DNA from 3 places in the Bacillus sp. MC1252 genome. Region 3 is predicted to be linked to each of the others. Evidence: riboswitches for the same ligand, from Rfam matches in the RefSeq annotation. Region 3 holds a riboswitch; each other region holds the start of a gene.
What was found. A riboswitch is a leader RNA that binds a small molecule or an ion and turns the genes downstream of it on or off. The one in region 3 is predicted to bind thiamine pyrophosphate.
Positions count from the first base shown of each region.

Region 1 (6,539 bases), 1.3 Mb from region 3:
CTCGCATTAATTGCGCTTATGCTGGCGATTTAATCTTAAATAAAGCCGCCCCGATAAGGACGGCTTTCAGCGTGTAGACAAACCTTCGCATTCGGTGTCAGTCCTGCGTGCAGGTGCTCACGAATCTCAAATTCGCTCTGCTCCGGTACACGTAGACTTCAAAGGTTTTCTATCACGCTGAAAAGAAGACAAAGGGCTAAAATAAAGATCATTTTAGCCCTTTGTCAACAAGCTGAGCCGCTCTGATAAGGGCGGCTTTATCTTTTTCGAAGACCCATCAAACGGATAATGGATGTCAGACAAAGAGCTACGGCAACAGCCAAAATGATTTTTCCGTACATGACCCCTGTTAGGTTCATTAAGAAGACGGCCAATATGATACAGAGCGTGATGATGATCATCACAATCGAATAGGTTTTCATCTCTTTTCCACTCCTTTAAAAGTTCCCTCCAGCACGAGAGGTCTGTCAATCTTTCCTCATATTATATCACTCAATGGCAATTTTACATGAAATTCCCTACCAACAGAATGTGACATAGTGATGAGATTTGAAGTGATGGCATATTTTTTAGAAAATCGGGTATCACATAAAGAGTTGCATCGAAGTCGAATTGCTTGATATTTAATTGTGCAAAATATAAAATAACCACATGATGAATCGAAAGGATGATCAAGTTGAGTAAGAAAGTTTTATTAGTATCGACAAGCAGCCCGGAAATGAACGGACACCCAACAGGCTTATGGTTAGAAGAATTGGCGGAGCCATTTCACATCTTTAAAGAAAATGAACTAGACGTACAAATTGTCTCCATTCAAGGTGGAACTGTACCGATAGATAAAAATTCAATTCCTGAAGGTGTTCCAGCGCAATATCAGGATGTATTTGAATTACTTCAAGACACAAAGGCGCTAACAGATGTGAACCCAGCTGATTATGATGGGATCTTCTTTGCGGGAGGACATGGCCCAATGATCGACTTTGCATCCAATCAGCTGTTAGCTGATGCGATCTTAGCGATTTCAGAAAAAAATGGTGCAGTCGGAGCCGTTTGCCACGGTGTTTCAGCCTTTGTTGATGTGAAGGATCGTGATGGAAAATCATTTATTGAGGGAAAAAAAATAACAGGGTTCACGAACGAGGAAGAGGATGCCGTTCAGCTGACATCAAAGGTTCCATTTTTATTGGAAACAAAGCTTCGTGAGCAAGGAGCGGTGTTTGAAAAAGGAGAAGCTTTTGCGCCATTCGCTGTTGTTGATGGACAAATCATTACTGGACAAAACCCAGGATCAAGTGCAGAAACAGCACGACTATTTGTCAAAACCATTGTATAAAATGACCAAAAACCAGTCGTAACGCATACGGCTGGTTTTTTTGTTATAAAAATGTCCTAAAAAAGACCGAAACAATTACTGGAATAATGGTAAAATGATCACAGGGTAAAAAACCCAAATGAGGGAAAAGGGGATGTTCCTGTGAGAGCATTTTACGTAAAAATCACCGCAGCTTTACTGTCTGTTTTACTTGTGACAACAGGTTTATTTTCACCAGCGTTAAAAGCAGAAGAAGCGCCAAAATCAGATGGAAAAGTGTCGCCACTGACGGAAAAAGCCATTCAGCAAGTGCAAGAGTCGTTTTTGAAGCAGGATGAAGGAACCGCTATTCAACAGAAGCAAATGAAAAAAACATTTAAAGTAGATAAGAAAAACGGAATAAGTATCAAACGAAAAGCCGCTAAAGATGGAAAGCTGCGCACGTCTGCCGTACGCTCCATTGATGGACTAGCAATCAACCAATCGGCTGTCTTAACAGAGGACGATCCAGTTGATTTATGGTTTTTAAGCACGTCTTCACCCCAGGCACTCATCAGCCGGATTACCTCTTCAAATCCTGATTATTTCGTCCAATTATTTGTTGTTGATTATGAAACAGGACAAGCCTACCCAACGGATCTCATTCAGCCGGCTGGCAGTCTTCTTGGGTTAACCAATTTACCAGCTGGTGATTACGCATTTGGTATCACAAGCGGTGGAGACTTCGGAGACTCCTACACGTTACAGGTTAATGCAAAAAATCCACCTAATTTCACAGGTGCTGTATCTCTATCGTCAACCCTGCAATACTTTGTAGCTGAGTATGCAAATGGTGATGTATTTGCAAATGGCACAAAAGTATATAACAAGCAATCGAAGACAGCAGATTATGAATGGAAGCGTGTGTTTTATTTCTCATATGATGGAAAATATGAACAGAGAACCCATTCGATTTCAAGTGTGAAAGTGAAAAGCATTTCGGCACCAGTGTCGTACTCAGCTCCTTATGCGAGTTCCTCAGAGGCCATTCTCGTCTACTTAGATGTGGAGACATTGTTTATGTACCATCAATCATCGTTTGCAAGCGGGCAATATTATCATGATACCTTTGTTGATACTCTCGGGAAGACAACACCAAGACGCCTAGACCTTGATGATTTGACAAATTACGGCGATCATATTTTAGCCGTTGATTTAAAAACAGGAAAGCCGATTGATTTCTTCAGTGTTCTTAATTTTTACTATGCTGCAGGGATCGAGAAGCTGCCAACAATTAAAACATTGAATTAAGAAAGGCGGTTGACATCAAATCGCCACATGTGTAGAGTAAAGATAATTAAATGACAAAAGTCCACTAGGGGAGTCATGTATGACTGAGACAAGAGAAAATCTTGGACCCTTTGAACCTGATCTAGTTCGTACTAGCGGAGGGAAGTGGAGCTGGACCTTGTCTTATTCATGATTGAATTGATAAGAAGGCCGCTCCATTTGGGGTGGCTTTTTCATTTATTCAACTGAAGAAGAGGAGGCTTTTTTTATGACATTTTCAACGCAATTAAGGAAAGAAGCGGAACCATTATTTGAAGCCATTTATCAGCATCCGTTTGTCAGAGGGCTGGCAGCAGGAAAGCTTGAAAAGGAACAGATCATTCATTACGTCAAACAAGATGCAGAATACTTACATGCATTTATTAAAATTTATGCGGCAGCAATCAGCAGGTGTACAGATAGAGAGGACATTGCCTTTTTCCATCAGCAGATGGCTTTTGTACTAGATAGTGAGACGCATCCTCATCAAAACCTTTGCCGAGTGGCAGGTGTAGCATATGATGAGCTTCAAGGTGCTTCGTTGGCGCCGAGTGCTCATCACTATATTCATCACATGCTGCAAGTCGCACAGGGAGGCACACTTGGAGAAATTATTGCTGTTTTGCTTCCTTGCCCTTGGACATATTGGGAAATAGGCAAACGAATGCTTTCAGACGTGCAGCCTGACCCGGCACATCCATTTTATGAGTGGATCACGTTTTATGGCGGGTTAACTGACTCTGTTACAGTTGAGCTTTGCAAAAGGCTTGATCAGTGGGCGGAAGGAGCAAGTGAGAAAGAAAAAGAAAAAATGAAACAGCACTTCTTCTTAAGCTGTCAGCTTGAGTACAAATTCTGGGAAATGGCGTTCACTGTGGAAGAGTGGCCAGTCAAGCTGGAGGTGCATTCATCATGACGTGGAAGATGAAAGAAGTCGTCCTTGCCGTGATTCTATCTGTGGCGTGCGGTGTGATCTACTTAGGGTGGTCCACTCTTTATTTACCGATTACAGCACTTGTGGGTCCAGCAGGAGGCAATATCATGTTTGGGATTTGGGTGATTGCCAGTCCAATCGTCGCTTATATCATCCAAAAGCCGGGAGCTGCCCTCATTGCAGAAACAGCCGCAGCCTCCGTGGAATTACTGACAGGCAGCCACTTCGGTCTTTCAGCTCTGCTGATTGGTGTATGCCAAGGACTTGGGGCAGAAATCGCCTTCGCTCTTTTTGGTTATAAACGATATCGCATGTGGACACTTATGCTGTCTGGTGCCTTTGCAGCTGTTGGAGCGATGGCATATAGCCTGATGGCCAATGGATTTGGTTATTACACGCCTCAAGTTTTACTCATGACACTTGTGACTCAAATCATCAGCGGTATGATACTTGGGGGATGCTTAGCGAAAGTTGTAGTGGATGCATTATCCAAGACCGGTGTACTGAATCAATATGCCATCATGAAAGAAAAACGAAACAAAGGTGAACAGCATGGATTCATTTCTCGCGTGCAATAATCTCACTGTCCGTTTTTATGAACAGCCTAAGCCCGTTCTGCATGAAGTATCTCTTTCTATTCAAAAAGGGGAAAAGGTGCTCATTTTAGGGCCAAGCGGAAGCGGAAAATCCACGCTCATTTCGGTTCTTGCTGGAATTATTCCAGAACATATGGAAGCAGACGTGCAGGGAGAAGTGATGTTACAAAGACATACAGGCGTCATGTTTCAAGACCCTGATTCCCAGTTTTGTATGCACCGGGTCAATGAAGAAATTGCATTTAGCTTAGAGAACCGTTCTGTACCTCGTGAAGAGATGGATGACATCATTCGGCATCTCATGCAAAAAGTACAACTGGATGTCGATCCGAATACAGATATTCACACATTATCAGGCGGCATGAAGCAGCGATTGGCGCTTGCTTGTTTACTAGCGTTAGAGCCGGATGTTCTGTTCTTTGATGAACCGACTGCACAGCTTGATCCAGCAGGCAGAATGGAGATATTTCAGCTGCTACAGCAGCTTGCAGCTGATCAGGATCAAACCATGATTTTTGTGGAGCATGTGCTAGACGGTGTCATCGAATGGATGGACCGGGTTATTTTATTAGATGATCAAGGCTGCATTTTGGCAGATGGATCTCCGAAAGATGTGATGACAGCATATGAGGGAGAAATGAAAGAGGCAGGCATTTGGCGTCCAAAAATATTTCCCGAGAAATGGTCCACTATTATTCAAGATCCATTTCACCCACTGAGTCAAACACTTATGCAAACCTTTGAGTCAAGCAAAGAGCGGCGTGAGAAAGTCCGATCAACAGATCGAGAGACAATCATTCGAACAGAGGATCTTCAATTAAGCTACGGGAAAAAAAGGATTATGAATGACCTTCGGTTGGATATAAAAGCAGGAGATTGGGTGGCGATCATCGGGGAAAATGGAAGCGGAAAAAGTACATGTCTCAAACATTTAATCCGCTTAGAGCCAATCAAAAAAGGCCATATTTTCTTAAAAGAAAAACATCTCAAAAAGTGGTCTGACCGATTACTATATGAAAAAGCAGGCTTTGTTTTTCAAAATCCAGAGCTGCAATTTATACAAGACACGGTGTTTGATGAAATCGCATTTGGCGGAAGACAGCGAAATTGGCCAGAATCAGTTGTACAAGAAAAAACGGTTCAGCTATTGGAAGAGTTCGGCTTAGAGAAGCATGCGAAAGCACATCCTTTCACCTTAAGTTTAGGGCAAAAAAGAAGATTAAGTGTCGCCACAATGCTTCTTTTTGATCAGGATGTATTAATGTTAGATGAACCGACTTTCGGGCAGGACGAAAAAACGGCGAAGGAATTAATCAGACGTTTAAAAGAGCGCCAACGCCAAGGCACCACTGTTATGATGGTCACACATGATATGGAGATCGTCGATGAGTGCGCAGATCAGGTGCTGCTTTTTCACCAAGGAGAGCATGTGTATGATGGCACGCCTTATGATTTATTTTCAAATCAGAAACTCGTTGATTCTTATCAGCTGAGAGTGCCTTTGCATTATCGCTATGTGGCTGAAAGAAAGGACGTGCTGACGATTGCAAAGTAATCACTCCTTTCTATCCACTGTGAATCCAGTTATGAAATTACTCGCTCACCTTCTTGCAATGTGCTGTCTGATGGCGATTTCTGATCCTAAAACAACGTTCATCATCTGGCTGTTTGCTCTGGGCATCGGGCTTGTACTAGGCAGTTGGAATATCAAGTATCTTATCACAAGATTTATCCCTTATTTGATCTTTTTTATTCTTGTGTTTTGGATGATGGCGGCCTTCGGCAAGGGGGATCATACTGTTTGGAAGTGGGCCTGGTTTCATGTCACAGAGGAGAGTTTAAGAAATGGACTCACCATATCTCTCAGAATGCTTGGCTTTGTGACATTTGGTCTCCTTTTTACCTCCACAACAGATTTGACAGCCTTTATGATGAGCTTAATACATCAATGCCGAATGTCACCAAAATGGGCGTATGGAATGCTTGCCGGCTTCCGGTTTATCCCGTTGTTTCAAAGTGAATTGAAGCAAATGAAGGCTGCGCATAAAATCAGAGGCTACAAGCAAAAAAACAGCTGGAAAGCCTTTATACGTTATGCACTACCCCTTTTCACGCAGGGCGTACGAAAATCTGAACGCCTAGCGATTGCGATGGAAGCAAGAGGCTTCACAGGGACGAGGGAGCGAACGTATTATCATATCATCAGCACCTCATGGATCGACTATTTGTATCTTTTTTTCATAGGTGTCAGTGTCTCCATATGCATTTTCTTTTTTTAAAAACACCCACATTCTCTTGATAGAATGTGGGCTTTTTATATGTCTTAGGTCATTTGATTGATATTAGTACACATTGCAGGCTGGAATAGATCATATAAAGAACCGATAAA
Region 1 is NZ_CM166369.1:3,501,367-3,507,905, reverse strand. Features, by position in the region: gene ACYH0L_RS18105 (DUF1304 domain-containing protein) at 1-33, shown strand, start outside; gene ACYH0L_RS18100 (hypothetical protein) at 258-422, opposite strand; gene ACYH0L_RS18095 (type 1 glutamine amidotransferase domain-containing protein) at 677-1,333, shown strand; gene ACYH0L_RS18090 (hypothetical protein) at 1,475-2,602, shown strand; TPP riboswitch at 2,659-2,762, shown strand; gene tenA (thiaminase II) at 2,850-3,536, shown strand; gene ACYH0L_RS18080 (ECF transporter S component) at 3,533-4,132, shown strand; gene ACYH0L_RS18075 (ABC transporter ATP-binding protein) at 4,107-5,705, shown strand; gene ACYH0L_RS18070 (energy-coupling factor transporter transmembrane component T family protein) at 5,695-6,429, shown strand.
Region 1: linked by a shared signal. The riboswitch ahead of tenA (thiaminase II) and the one ahead of tenA (thiaminase II) in region 3 are both predicted to bind thiamine pyrophosphate.

Region 2 (6,539 bases), 1.3 Mb from region 3:
TTTGCAAATCTCCATCTGCTTATCGACATTTTCTTTGATTTTATCCATTGGGACATGTCCAGGTCCTTCAATCATCACCTGTACATCATGTTTCCAGGCGATCTCTGTCAATTCCCCTAGCGTTTTCAGCTCTGCAAACTGCGCCTCATCATTTGCATCAGCGATCGAACCTGGTCTGAGTCCATCTCCAAGAGAAAAAGCAATATCATAGGTTTTCATAATTTCACAAATATCTTCGAAATGGGTATAAAGAAAGTTTTCTTGATGATGAGCGAGACACCACCTTGCCATAATAGCTCCGCCTCTTGACACAATTCCCGTTACCCGATCGACTGTAAGCGGAATATACCTTAATAGTACGCCCGCATGAATCGTGAAGTAGTCTACACCTTGCTCTGCTTGTTCAATTAATGTGTCTCTGTACACGTCCCACGTCAAATCTTCTGCCACTCCATTCACTTTTTCAAGTGCCTGATAAATGGGAACGGTTCCTACTGGGACTGGGCAATTCCGAATGATCCATTCTCTCGTTGTATGAATGTCCTTCCCAGTGGACAGGTCCATCATTGTGTCTGCCCCCCACCTGATCGCCCACGTCATCTTCTCTACCTCTTCATCGATGGATGACGTCACAGCTGAATTGCCAATATTCGCATTGATTTTGACGTGAAAATGCTTTCCAATAATCATCGGCTCACTTTCTGGATGGTTAATATTCGCTGGGATGACTGCTCTTCCGCTAGCTACTTCCTCTCTCACAAACTCAGGGCTCAGCTGTTCTCTCAAAGCGATAAATTCCATTTCAGGTGTGATGATGCCTTTTTTTGCATAATGCATTTGTGTCACACTGGCGCCATTTTTCGCGCGGAGCGGCACATGATGAAAATCAGTATGGACATGATGAAAGGACTCTTTCCCCTTTGAACGATACCCGTTATCTTCTGGTTTCACATGACGACCTTCATAGCTTTCTGTATCTCCTCTTTCTTTAATCCACGCCGCTCTAAGACGCTTTAAACCCTTTGTAACATCAATATGGGCGTTTTCATCTGTGTACGGTCCACTTGTATCGTACACACGGATCGGGTCATTTTGAATGTCGCCCGCCTGTGTCACAGTATTTGAGAGCATAATCTCCCTTTTTGGCACCAAGATGTCAGGTCTTGAGCCCTGCTCATACACCTTTCGACTTCCGTCAAAGCTTGATAGTAAAGATTGGGTTGATGGGACATTTTTCTTTTCTTTCATTTGCTGTTCTCTCCTTCTCTTTTTGTCATCGGACAGGATGGAATCAGCACCAGCAAAAAACCAGGCTCTATGTTGAGAACCTGGTTTCGTCGTCAGAAAAAAACATGAATGTCATTCATATGACACATGTATCATCTTCAACTTCCCCACGCTGGTACGAGCCAGATCAGGTCCAAAGGGTTAAGAAACTTAAGCTTCTCTCTCAGCCCACTTTAGCGGGCACCCCTAGTCACTTTTATTGATTTCCACATCAGTTTATCATAGAGACGATATGAAAAAAAGAAGATTCAGGAAAATAGTTCCTTTCCCCTACAAGCTGTACCGATGAGCATGATATGCAAACTTCTATACAACAGCTTCCCCTTTATTTCGATCAAATCAGAAATCATCATTGATCCTTTTTTCCTACTATGTATAATTAATCTAAATGAAGAATTTTTTATACAAACTACTTGTTCAAAGGAAGTTCTAGTCGATTGCAAACATTTCTAACATTTATCAGTGATGAATCGGACGATGATGAAGTGGACATCCATTATTGCTGGTATTTTATTACTTGGATTTGGCTGTTATTTCTTTTACGAATTTTATATAGGCATCAAGATATTTTTTTAAGAAAAGGCTAGAGTTCGTAATGAACTTTAGCCTTTTTTATTCATTCAACTATCGGGTCATGCCTGTTTGTCCTGTTTCAAATTGTGTTTTTCTCATATCTCTGAAGCGTGTGAATGCTCCTTCATCTTTGATGACTTGGACAGCTCTTCCATCTGCATAACGAGTCGCTGCTTCTTCTACTTGTGATACGCCCTCTTCCGTCAGACGTCCATCCGATTTAATCGCAATATAGACATTTTCATCAGTGACCATAACTTGTGAGTCTGCTACGTGATTCATTTTATTCACGCGGTTCGCAATTTTTCGTGAACGCTGTATGTTCTCTTGTTTATCGTAGCCAGAGAACGACATTTGGTTATGATAATTCATATCTCCATGACTGTAGCGTCCATCTCCGCCAGTAAGCGGCATTCTCACTTGATCCTCCGTAGGACGCGAACGATAATCAACATTCGTTGTATTTTCGTTCATCCCTTCCATAAGCTCAGAAATTGGGCCTTGGTGATCTTGGTTATTGTCTGCCGCCCGTTGATTCGAATGATAACCGACCGGCTGGCCTGATTGATTATAACGAGTATCTACACCCGCATTGTCATTTGTACCACATGCAGTTAAACCAATAGGAAGAAGCACTAATGCGATTGTTTTTTGCCATTTTTGTCTCAAACGAAAAACCCCCTGTACAAATTCAATCTCATGAGCGCGAAACTGGCTCTGTTTTAGCATGTACAGTTCAGGGAAAAATCAAGCTGTCAGTTATAAACAAAAAAAGGAACGATTGAGATCGTCCCTTCTGTCATTAATCTTCTTCGTCTTCTTCTGGTCTTGCAAAAACGGATTGACCCGGATATGGCTGCATATAAGGCTGAGCAGGATAAGCCCCCATTTGACCATAAGGAACAGGATTTGGATAATGTCCAGGCCATGGCTGATGATGATGCTTCATGCCATCATCACAACCGCAGTCTTCCTTGCCATAGGCTTCATTTGAAGCGTTTGGATAAAAGCCTTGATTCACGTTCGCATTCACGTTCGCATTTGCGCCTGTATTTGGATGCATATGGTGGTGCCAGTGATGTCCATCGTTTGCATGATGCTCATGATTTTCCCCGTAGTAAGCTGGCGCTTGATAGGCTGGATAATACGGCTGGGCCGGGTAAGGATACGGCATCATGTGATGGTGATAATAGGGCTGGACCGGATAACAAAGACCTGAACCCGGTAAGATAGGTGAAGCCGGCACCATTTGCTGCGGATATGGATACATCGCAGGCATGTAATGACCATGACCATAATAAGGATCATATGATTCATGATGAGGATGCTGGTGATGATCTTTATTTTCTGCCATTCCTCCTACTGCTGTCCCTCCAACATTCGGCATTTGTGGGAAGTTAGGAAGGTTTGGGTAATTGCTATGCTCCATATCTTTTCCCTCCTCTTTTTGAAGCGGAATATGAATAAACGGATCATATCCCTTTGCCACCTCATCTTTGTGATGATCCTTATTCTCATGATGAAAATAGTCCTTGTGATCTTTATGGTCCTTATTTTCATGATAAAAATGATCCTTGTGATCTTTATGGTCCTTCTTCTCATCATGAACATGATCTTTCTTTTCATAAAAGTGATCTTTTTTCTCATGATGTTCTTTTTTGGGAGGAGGCGTGAATGGCTGGTAGAGATTGGTCTGATAATAGTTCACATCAACTTGCGGAAAAACTGGCTGCTCGATCTTTGGCACTGGCGGTACATAAGGTACCGGTTCATTTGGCTTTTCCTTCGGTTTCGTATCTTGCACTTGCACGACATCCTTTGGCTTTTCTTTCACATACGGATGTTCTTTCTGCTTTGGCATTTCTTTCACTTTTTGGTGATCTGTTTTCACAGGAACACCACTAGATGGAATCTTGATCTTCATACCCGGCATGATCAAATCTGGATTACTGAGCTGTGAATTTAGTTTTTTCAATTCTTGAAAGTCGACTCCGTATTTCTTTGAAATTTTCCAAAGGGAGTCTCCTTTTTGCACAATATGAATTTTCAACGTTTTCCCCTCCTATTGCAAAACGTGAACGTAGCGGTTATGTCAGAAGTACAATATGTTTCAACATAAATTTATGCCTATTTACAAGCCGATATGATAAAAACTTGTTTTCTGATAGGAGGGGCTGATGCTTTATTTAATGGTGAGCATTTTATTTAATGCAAGCAAAGCCTCTTTTGTTATCTCTTCATTGACCTGAATCAAACCAACCGGCTCACCCTTCTCAATACTTTCAAGTGACCATAACAAATGAGGCAGATCAATACGGTTCATGGTCAAACATGGACACATATCTGGGTTAAGGGATTCAATTTGTTTATCCGGGTGCTGGTCTATGATGCGTTTGACTAAATTCATTTCTGTTCCGATCGCCCACTTGCTTCCTGCTGGCGCCTGCTTGATCGTATCAATAATAAATTTCGTTGAACCAGCTAGATCAGAAGCTCTTACCACCTCATGCGTGCACTCTGGATGGACAAGGATTTGAATGTCACGATCTCTTTTTCTCGTTTCTTCAATATTCTGAACGGTAAACTTCTCATGTACGGAGCAATGCCCTTTCCATAAAATCATTTTGATGCGATGGAGCGGCTGATCGGTGATGAGCTTTTCTTCTACTTGATCCCAGACAGCCATTTCTTCTAGCGGGATACCTAAATCAAAGGCTGTATTACGCCCTAAATGCTGATCAGGGAGAAACAGAATCCGCTCTTTTTGTGTAAGCGCCCACTCCAGTACTTTCTTAGCGTTTGAAGATGTGACGGTCGCCCCGCCATGCTTGCCGACAAATGCTTTAATATCAGCTGTTGAGTTGACATAAGTGAGCGGGAGTATCGTATCTCCAAATAGATCAGTGAGCTGTTTCCATGCTCTGTCCGTTTGTTTCATGTTCGCCATATCCGCCATTGAACAGCCTGCTCTCATATCTGGCAACAGGACGTGCTGATTCTTTTTTGACAGCATATCTGCCGTTTCTGCCATGAAGTGAACACCGCAGAACACTATGTATTCTGCCTCCTGATTGTCAGCAGCTATTTGCGCTAGCTGCAATGAATCACCTGTTGCATCTGCAAATTGGATGACCTCATCTTTTTGATAATGATGGCCTGGTATAAAAAGCTTTGATCCAAAAGCTCGTTTAATGTCTAACACACGCTGCTTCATCTCTTCATAAGAGCGGTGTTTATATTCATCTGGCATCATGGCCGAATGTTGATTCGCTAGTACATCAAGCATGGACATGAGTCGTTCCCCCTTTATGGCTGAATTCCATATTCATACTAAAATCGAATGATGGAGCAGAATGTGTCAGAAAACCAAGCGAAATGATGTCTACACCTGTCCCCCGGTAGCTTGGTAATGTCTCTAATGTGATGCCTCCTGATGCCTCTGTCAGGATCGTCTCTGGTGTCATTTGTTTAAAACGCTTTACTTCGGCGGGGGAGCAGTTGTCAAACATGATGACATCTGCTTTTGCATCTATGGCTTCCATGAGCTGTGCTTCTGATTCAATTTCCACTTCAATTTTCACCATATGACCGGCGTATGCTCTTGCTTTTTTTACAGCTTCACGGATAGAACCACATGCGGCAATATGATTATCTTTAATCATCACACCGTCCGATAAGCCGAAACGATGATTCTTTCCACCTCCTACTTTCACTGCGTATTTCTCTAACATACGCAAGCCGGGTGTCGTTTTTCTCGTATCACAGATCGTAATAGACGGATCAGCTAATCGCTGCACTGCTTCATGTGTTAAGGTGGCGATTCCTGTCATGCGCTGTAATATATTCAGAATGACCCGTTCTCCTTTTAGCAAGTCGTTGACTGTGCCTCTTATTTGAGCCAGTACAGCACCTGAATGAATCCAATCACCCTCCTGGAAAAACAGTTCAGTTTGAATCTGTTCACTCAGCAGGCCATACCCCATTTCAATGACTGGTGATCCTGCCAATACACCCGATTGTTTTGCGATGATATAAGCTGTTCCTTTCTTGTCTTCAAAGATGGCATCAGCTGATACATCTCCAAAGCCAATATCTTCTTTTAAAAAATGAGTGAGCATTTGTTTTAACTGTAAACGTTCCATTTGGCACCGATCCTTTCATTTTTCATGATGTGAATGTGGCCTTTTTCATGCACAATCTGTTTCCCTCGCCACAAGGCATCATTCCGCTTTGGATAATCCATTCGATAATGGCTGCCCCTGCTTTCTGTACGGAGTAATGCAGACTTAACAAGGCAAGTCGCTAATGCCCATTGATTGCTTAATTCAATCTGTTTATTTGTGATATCCTTCACATTGATTTGCTGAAAAGAGACTTGTTCTAATTCATCGAGTAAGGTCTGCAAGCCTTTTTCATCTCTAACAATCGCGGCATATGCTGTCATCCATTTTCTAAGCTGAGCCTCTGACATAGTCGGGACAGACCATACTTCTTGTATTGAAAGAGATGGGATTGTTTTTTGCAGTTTTGGCAATTGCTCAATTCGTCTTGCCGCTTTGCTTCCTAAAACGAGACCTTCCAGAAGAGAATTACTTGCCAGTCGATTGGCGCCATGTAAACCTGTACAAGCCGCTTCACCGATGGCAAAAAGCGATTGAACGGTCGTTTCTCCATATTCA
Region 2 is NZ_CM166369.1:2,429,637-2,436,175, forward strand. Features, by position in the region: gene thiC (phosphomethylpyrimidine synthase ThiC) at 1-1,248, opposite strand, end outside; TPP riboswitch at 1,375-1,485, opposite strand; gene ACYH0L_RS12525 (YhcN/YlaJ family sporulation lipoprotein) at 1,912-2,529, opposite strand; gene safA (SafA/ExsA family spore coat assembly protein) at 2,663-3,910, opposite strand; gene nadA (quinolinate synthase NadA) at 4,043-5,152, opposite strand; gene nadC (carboxylating nicotinate-nucleotide diphosphorylase) at 5,139-6,002, opposite strand; gene nadB (L-aspartate oxidase) at 5,984-6,539, opposite strand, start outside.
Region 2: linked by a shared signal. The riboswitch ahead of thiC (phosphomethylpyrimidine synthase ThiC) and the one ahead of tenA (thiaminase II) in region 3 are both predicted to bind thiamine pyrophosphate.

Region 3 (6,539 bases):
CTGTTTAAATTCATGTGATAATTTGTTTTTTTCATGAAGCGGCAGTTTTTTTATTTCGTTCACTGTTGTTTCAATGCCATGCAGTAATTTAACGGGATTTCCTTTCAAATAGCGATAAAGCTTAAAGCAATGGTTTCCAGGCACGTAACGGATCGCTCCATGTGAATAGGCATGTATGACAAATTGCATCACGTCTACTGATTGAGGGCCTCGATCTGTTAAATCACCGACAAGTGCTAGCGTTCTCTTATCAGGATGGACGGGTAATCCATGTTTGAGTTCGTATCCTAGTTTGTATATGAGGGTAAGCAGCTCTTCGTAGCAGCCGTGGATATCACCAATGATATCGAATTTCATAAGGTTTCCTCCTGATCTTTCTCATCCATTCATCGGGTATAAAGAAGTTTGAATTTTAGAACATATAACGAATGGCTTTCATTTCATTTAGGCAATTGTTAGAATCAATGCTTTAACGTAAGACTTAAAAGATTAAACATCAATGTTAGGAGGCTTTAGCCAATGGAGCATACATCTGTTTCATCACTCGTTGTCGTTATTATTGTCGCCTTTTTCACCCCCATTTTATTGCACCGATTTAAGTTGACCATTCCGGTCGTTGTCGCTGAAATTATCATGGGGCTCATCATTGGAAAAAGCGGGTTTCAACTGGTTGTCGAACATGATGCATGGCTAGATACGTTATCCATGCTCGGTTTTATTTTTCTGATGTTTTTAAGTGGACTTGAAATAGATTTTTCTTCTTTTGAATCAAAGAAGAAAGCACGAGAACTTCCAAATGGTTTAAAAGAACCAAATACGTTTAAAGCAGCCACCATAATTTTTCTTGGGGTATTTTGTATTTCCTTTATCCTGTCCTATGCGTTTGTACTTGCAGGGTTTATTCAAAATGCCTTTTTAATGACACTCATCATTTCCACCATCTCATTAGGTGTAGTGGTTCCGACCTTAAAAGAGGAAAAGTTGATGCAGACGAATATTGGTCAAATCATTCTGCTTGTGGCCGTCATTGCAGATTTGGTGACAATGATTTTACTTGCTGTGTTTTCCTCCATTTATGGCGATGGAACAGGGAACATGTGGCTTCTGCTATTATTATTTGCAGCAGGCATTCTTCTTTATTTATTTGGCCGAGTATTTAAGACAAAATCCATTTTTCAGTCCATGTCAAAAGGAACGGTGCAAATTGGGACAAGGGCAATCTTTACTCTCATTATAGTCTTAGTTGCCTTATCTGAATCACTCGGTGCTGAAAATATTCTTGGGGCGTTTTTAGCAGGCGTGCTCGTGTCCCTTCTTTCGCCAAATAAAGAGCTTGTTCAGCAGCTGGACTCATTTGGTTACGGATTTTTAATCCCGATCTTTTTTGTGATGGTCGGTGTGGACTTGAATATATGGGCGCTGTTCAAGGACCCAACCATTATGATCATGATTCCGCTATTGTTTATTGCATTACTGCTTAGTAAGCTAATTCCAATTCTTTATTTGAAAAAATGGTATGACATGAAAAAAGTCATCGGCTCCGGCTTTTTATTAACATCGACGTTATCACTCGTCATTGCAGCTGCGACGATTGGGGAGCGGCTCGGTGTCATTGATCATAAAATGTCAGGCGCACTGATTTTAGTCGCTGTGCTGACGAGTATTTTAACGCCTGTTTGGTTTAAAGCGCTGTTTAAAAAAGAACAAGAAGCGAATCAAAAAAAGCGTGTGACCTTTATTGGCGCAAACCAGCTGACTTTACCTGTGACACTTGACTTGCATCAGGATGAATATGACATCCGTATTTTGCACGTTTTTCAAGAAAATAAAGAAGCACTGCTTGCCGATTCGATCTTTGAAGTTGAAGCGATTGAAGAGTACGACGATGAGACGCTGAGAAAGGCAGGCATCGGCCGGGAGGATGTTCTAGTCGTAGCAACAGGCAGCGAGACGCAAAATAAGGAAATTGCTTTATTTGCAAAAGAAGAAGGAGCGAAACAAGTCATTGCTAGTGTCAACAAAGCTGAGGCAGAGCTGACATTGAAGGAAGCGGGTATTGATACGTTTTCGAATTTCCTATCATCTAAAACGGTGCTAAGAGCCTTGATTGAAGCACCAGATGCGATTCGATTGTTAACAAATGAGGATACTTCCTTGTATCAAATTCAAATGAACAATCATCGGTATCATAATGTCATGCTGAGGGAATTTCCGTTTATCGGTGATTTGGTCTTTGTCCGTATTTTCAGAGGGGTAGACAGCTTAGTACCGCACGGAGATACGACGCTCAGAAGCGGAGACCGCGTGCTTGTGTCAGGTTCCCGGGAGTATGTAGCAGGACTTAGAGCCCAATTAGAGTTGCAATGAACCCTTGACCAATGAACAATTCCTGATTAAGATAGAGGTACAACATTATATGTTTGATCCACTAGGGGAGTCCTTTAAAAGGGCTGAGATAAAAGTGTCGACTTTTAGACCCTCATTACCTGAACAGGTTCATACCTGCGTAGGGAAGTGGTGCGGTTTTTGACTATGCTTTTTACAAATTCCAAGCCACTTTCCACGCGGAAAGTGGCTTTTTTATATGAAGAAACAGGAGGAGAGAAACATGACATTTTCAAAGGAATGTAAAGAGGCAGCAGCAACATGGTGGAATGGAAGCTTTACGCATCCTTTTGTGAAAGGGATTGGAGATGGCACACTTTCACTCGATCGGTTCACCTATTACGTGATGCAGGATTCGTATTATTTAACTCATTTCGCAAAGATGCAAGCATATGGAGCTGCCATTAGTGAGGACTTACATACGACGGGCAGAATGGCGTATCATGCGCAGGGCACGTATGAAGCAGAGCTATCGCTGCATAGAAAGTTCACAGAGCTGCTTCAGATCTCTGATGAAGCACTTGAAAGCTTTAAGCCTTCACCCACTGCTTATGCGTATACCTCACATATGTACAGGTCTGTGAAAAGCGGACGATTTGAAGAAATTTTAGCCGCGTTATTGCCGTGCTACTGGCTATATTATGAGGTGGGAGAAAAGCTGAAACAAACGACACCTGACCATCCGATTTATCAAGAATGGATTTTGACATATGGAGGAGATTGGTTTAAAGAGCTTGTCTTTGAACAGGTCAACCGCTTTGATGAACTTGCGGAAAAAGCACCAGAACATGTGCGGGCCAATATGAAAGAAAATTTTGTGATTTCAAGCTATTACGAATACCATTTCTGGGAGATGGCGTATAAAAAAGAAACGTGGCAAACAGCATGCTTGGATGGGGTTGGTGCAAATGGAACTCCACGCAGTGACAAATGATTCGTTTCCGGTCAATGAGCTGATCAAGCAAATAAAAGCCATTGAATCTAAAGTGGACTTTATTCATATCCGGGAACGGTCTAAAACAGCAAGTGAACTTGTTGATCTCGTGAGACAACTCCTTTCAGAAGGTGTACCGAAAGAGAAACTCGTTATCAATGACCGAGTAGACGTTGCGCTGCTCACCAATATTCACCGGGTACATCTCCCAGGTCACAGCTTTTCGCCAAAGGAGCTGCGACAAAAATTTCCTCACCTTCATGCGGGTGTGTCTGTTCATTCGATAGAAGAAGCCAAAGCGGCCGAGGAAAGTGGTGCAGAGTATGTCATGTTTGGGCACATATATGACACCTCATGTAAACCAGGGCTTAAGGCGAGAGGCGTAAAGCTTGTGGAAGAACTGACTTCTGCGCTGTCCATTCCGGTGGTGGTCATTGGTGGATTGACGCCTGATCGAATCCCGGACTTGATGCATGTGAATGTGAAAGGGATTGCTGTCATGTCGGGAATTTTCACACACCATCAGCCGCACATCATGGCGCAAGCATTTTCTAAAAAGCTAAAGGAGAATCCTTATGAAAAAGCATTATGACATTGCAATCATTGGCGGTGGAATCATAGGGATGTCAATTGCCTATCACCTTGCAAAAGCAGGAAAGCAGGCTCTATTACTTGAGGCAAATGAGATAGGGAAGCAAACGACGAGTGCGGCTGCTGGAATGCTTGGTGCACATGCTGAAGGAGAGGGTCATGAGGATATTTTCTTTCAGGTAGGCAGAGCAAGCCAGACATTATATGAAAAATTAAAAGTCGATCTTCAGCATGAATCAGGCATTGATATTCGGACATCAGTGGGCGGTATTATGAAGGTGGCCTTTACAGAAGAAGAAAAACGTGCACTTTGCCGGATGCAGCATTTGTCCACGTTTCAATGGCTTGAAGCAAGTTGTGTGAAAAAACGTATGCCGCAAATCGCAGATGACATCATGGGAGCAGGTTTCATTGAAGAAGATGTTCATGTTGAGCCTTATGCGGTATGCAGGGCATTGTGGCAGGCGGCTGTTCGGTACGGGGCGGATGTGAAGGAGTTTACACCTGTGATCGAAGTCAAACGGGACAAAGATGTATTAACTGTCAGAACAGCTAAAGGCACATTCACATGTGATGACCTTACGATAGCAAGTGGTGTATGGTCTGGCCGCTTTTTTGAAGAGCTGGGGTTACCTTATTCTCTCTATCCAGTAAAAGGAGAATGTGTGTCTGTGTGGAATAGTGGTCCAGCGCTCGCACACACCATTTACCATGATCATTGTTATATCGTTCAAAGAGATAGCGGAAAGCTGGTGATTGGTGCAACGATGAAGCCAAATGAGTGGCAGGCTGTTCCAACACTTGGCGGCATTGAAGCTGTGATTCAAAAAGCGTCTCAGCTCATGCCTTCTATCAAGGAGATGCCGATTGAAGAGTGCTGGGCAGGTCTTCGTCCGGCGACAAGCGACCGGCATCCCTATATCGGAAGACACCCGGAAGATGAGCGTATCCTTTTTGCGACGGGACATTACCGGAATGGCATTTTACTTGCGCCAATTACTGGAGAAATTATTCGAGACCTGATATTAGGCGAGCCTGTCCAAGAGGAATGGCTTCAAGCGTTTCGCATTGGTCGAAAGGAGGCATTGTTCGTATGAAAATTCAATTAAATGGCAGAGTGGTTGATTTCGATAAAGAGAATGGAACGATCTATGATCTGCTATCAGCCTATCAGCTTGAAAATCGTGTGGTGATCGTCGAAAAGAACCAAGAAGTTATTGATAAAAAAACGTTTCAACAAGTAGAAATTCAACCAAATGACACGATTGAAATCGTTCACTTTGTAGGAGGAGGATGACAAAATGCTACACATTGGCGGAAAAACATTCACATCAAGACTATTACTTGGTACAGGAAAGTATCCATCATTTGAGGTTCAAAAGGAAGCAGTGAACGTATCAGAAGCTGAAATTTTGACCTTTGCTGTGCGAAGAATGAACATTTTTGAAGCATCTCAGCCGAATTTTTTAGAGCAGCTTGATTTATCAAAATATACATTACTTCCAAATACAGCAGGCGCAAGTACAGCGGAAGAAGCGGTGCGTATTGCCCGTTTAGCGAAGGCTTCGGGGCTGTGTGACATGATTAAGGTAGAAGTGATTGGCTGTTCAAGATCCCTTCTGCCAGATCCAGTCGAAACGCTAAAAGCATCTGAAATGCTATTGGAAGAAGGTTTTATCGTGCTGCCGTATACATCAGATGATGTGGTACTGGCAAGAAAATTAGAAGAAATCGGTGTTCACGCCATCATGCCAGGGGCCTCTCCAATTGGTTCAGGTCAAGGCTTACTAAACCCTCTGAATCACTCATTTATTATCGAGCAGGCGAAGGTGCCGGTCATTATTGATGCGGGCGTAGGCTCTCCTAAGGATGCGGCTTATGCGATGGAACTAGGGGCTGACGCTGTATTGCTGAATACTGCTGTGTCTGGTGCAAAGGACCCTGTGAAAATGGCAAAAGCGATGAAGCTGGCCATTGAATCAGGAAGATTAGGTTTTGAGGCAGGACGTATTCCGTTGAAAAACTATGGTACAGCCAGCAGTCCGCAGGAAGGGATGCCAGCATTTTGAGCACACGTTATTCACGCCAAGAGCTTTTTCGGCCGATCGGAACAGATGGGCAAGAGCGGCTAAACGCCTCAAAGGCTGTCATTATTGGAGCGGGGGCCCTAGGGACAGCTAGTGCTGAAATGCTCGTTCGAGCTGGCGTGGGCTCTGTCACCATTTTGGATAGAGATTATATTGAATGGAGCAACCTTCAGCGTCAGCAGCTTTACACAGAGCAAGATGTACAAGACAGGCTGCCAAAGGCTGTGGCGGCTGAAAAAAGACTCAAGCAGGTGAACAGTGAAGTCCGTGTAAGAGGAATCGTCATTGATGTGACCGCTCAAAATATTGATGAACTCGTCAGCGGGGCTTCGATCATTGTGGATGCAGCGGATAATTTTGAGGTGCGAATGATCGCAAATGATGCGGCCATCAAACATCAAATCCCTTTCCTTTATGGAGCCTGTGTAGCCAGCTATGGCATTCAATTCACTGTCATTCCGGGAGAGACGCCGTGTTTACACTGCTTGCTTGAGCATTTACCTGCACAAGGCATGACATGTGATACAGCTGGTATCATTAGT
Region 3 is NZ_CM166369.1:1,150,077-1,156,615, forward strand. Features, by position in the region: gene prpE (bis(5'-nucleosyl)-tetraphosphatase PrpE) at 1-357, opposite strand, end outside; gene ACYH0L_RS05695 (monovalent cation:proton antiporter family protein) at 520-2,367, shown strand; TPP riboswitch at 2,421-2,530, shown strand; gene tenA (thiaminase II) at 2,609-3,319, shown strand; gene tenI (thiazole tautomerase TenI) at 3,294-3,911, shown strand; gene thiO (glycine oxidase ThiO) at 3,895-5,007, shown strand; gene thiS (sulfur carrier protein ThiS) at 5,004-5,207, shown strand; gene ACYH0L_RS05720 (thiazole synthase) at 5,212-5,979, shown strand; gene ACYH0L_RS05725 (thiazole biosynthesis adenylyltransferase ThiF) at 5,976-6,539, shown strand, end outside.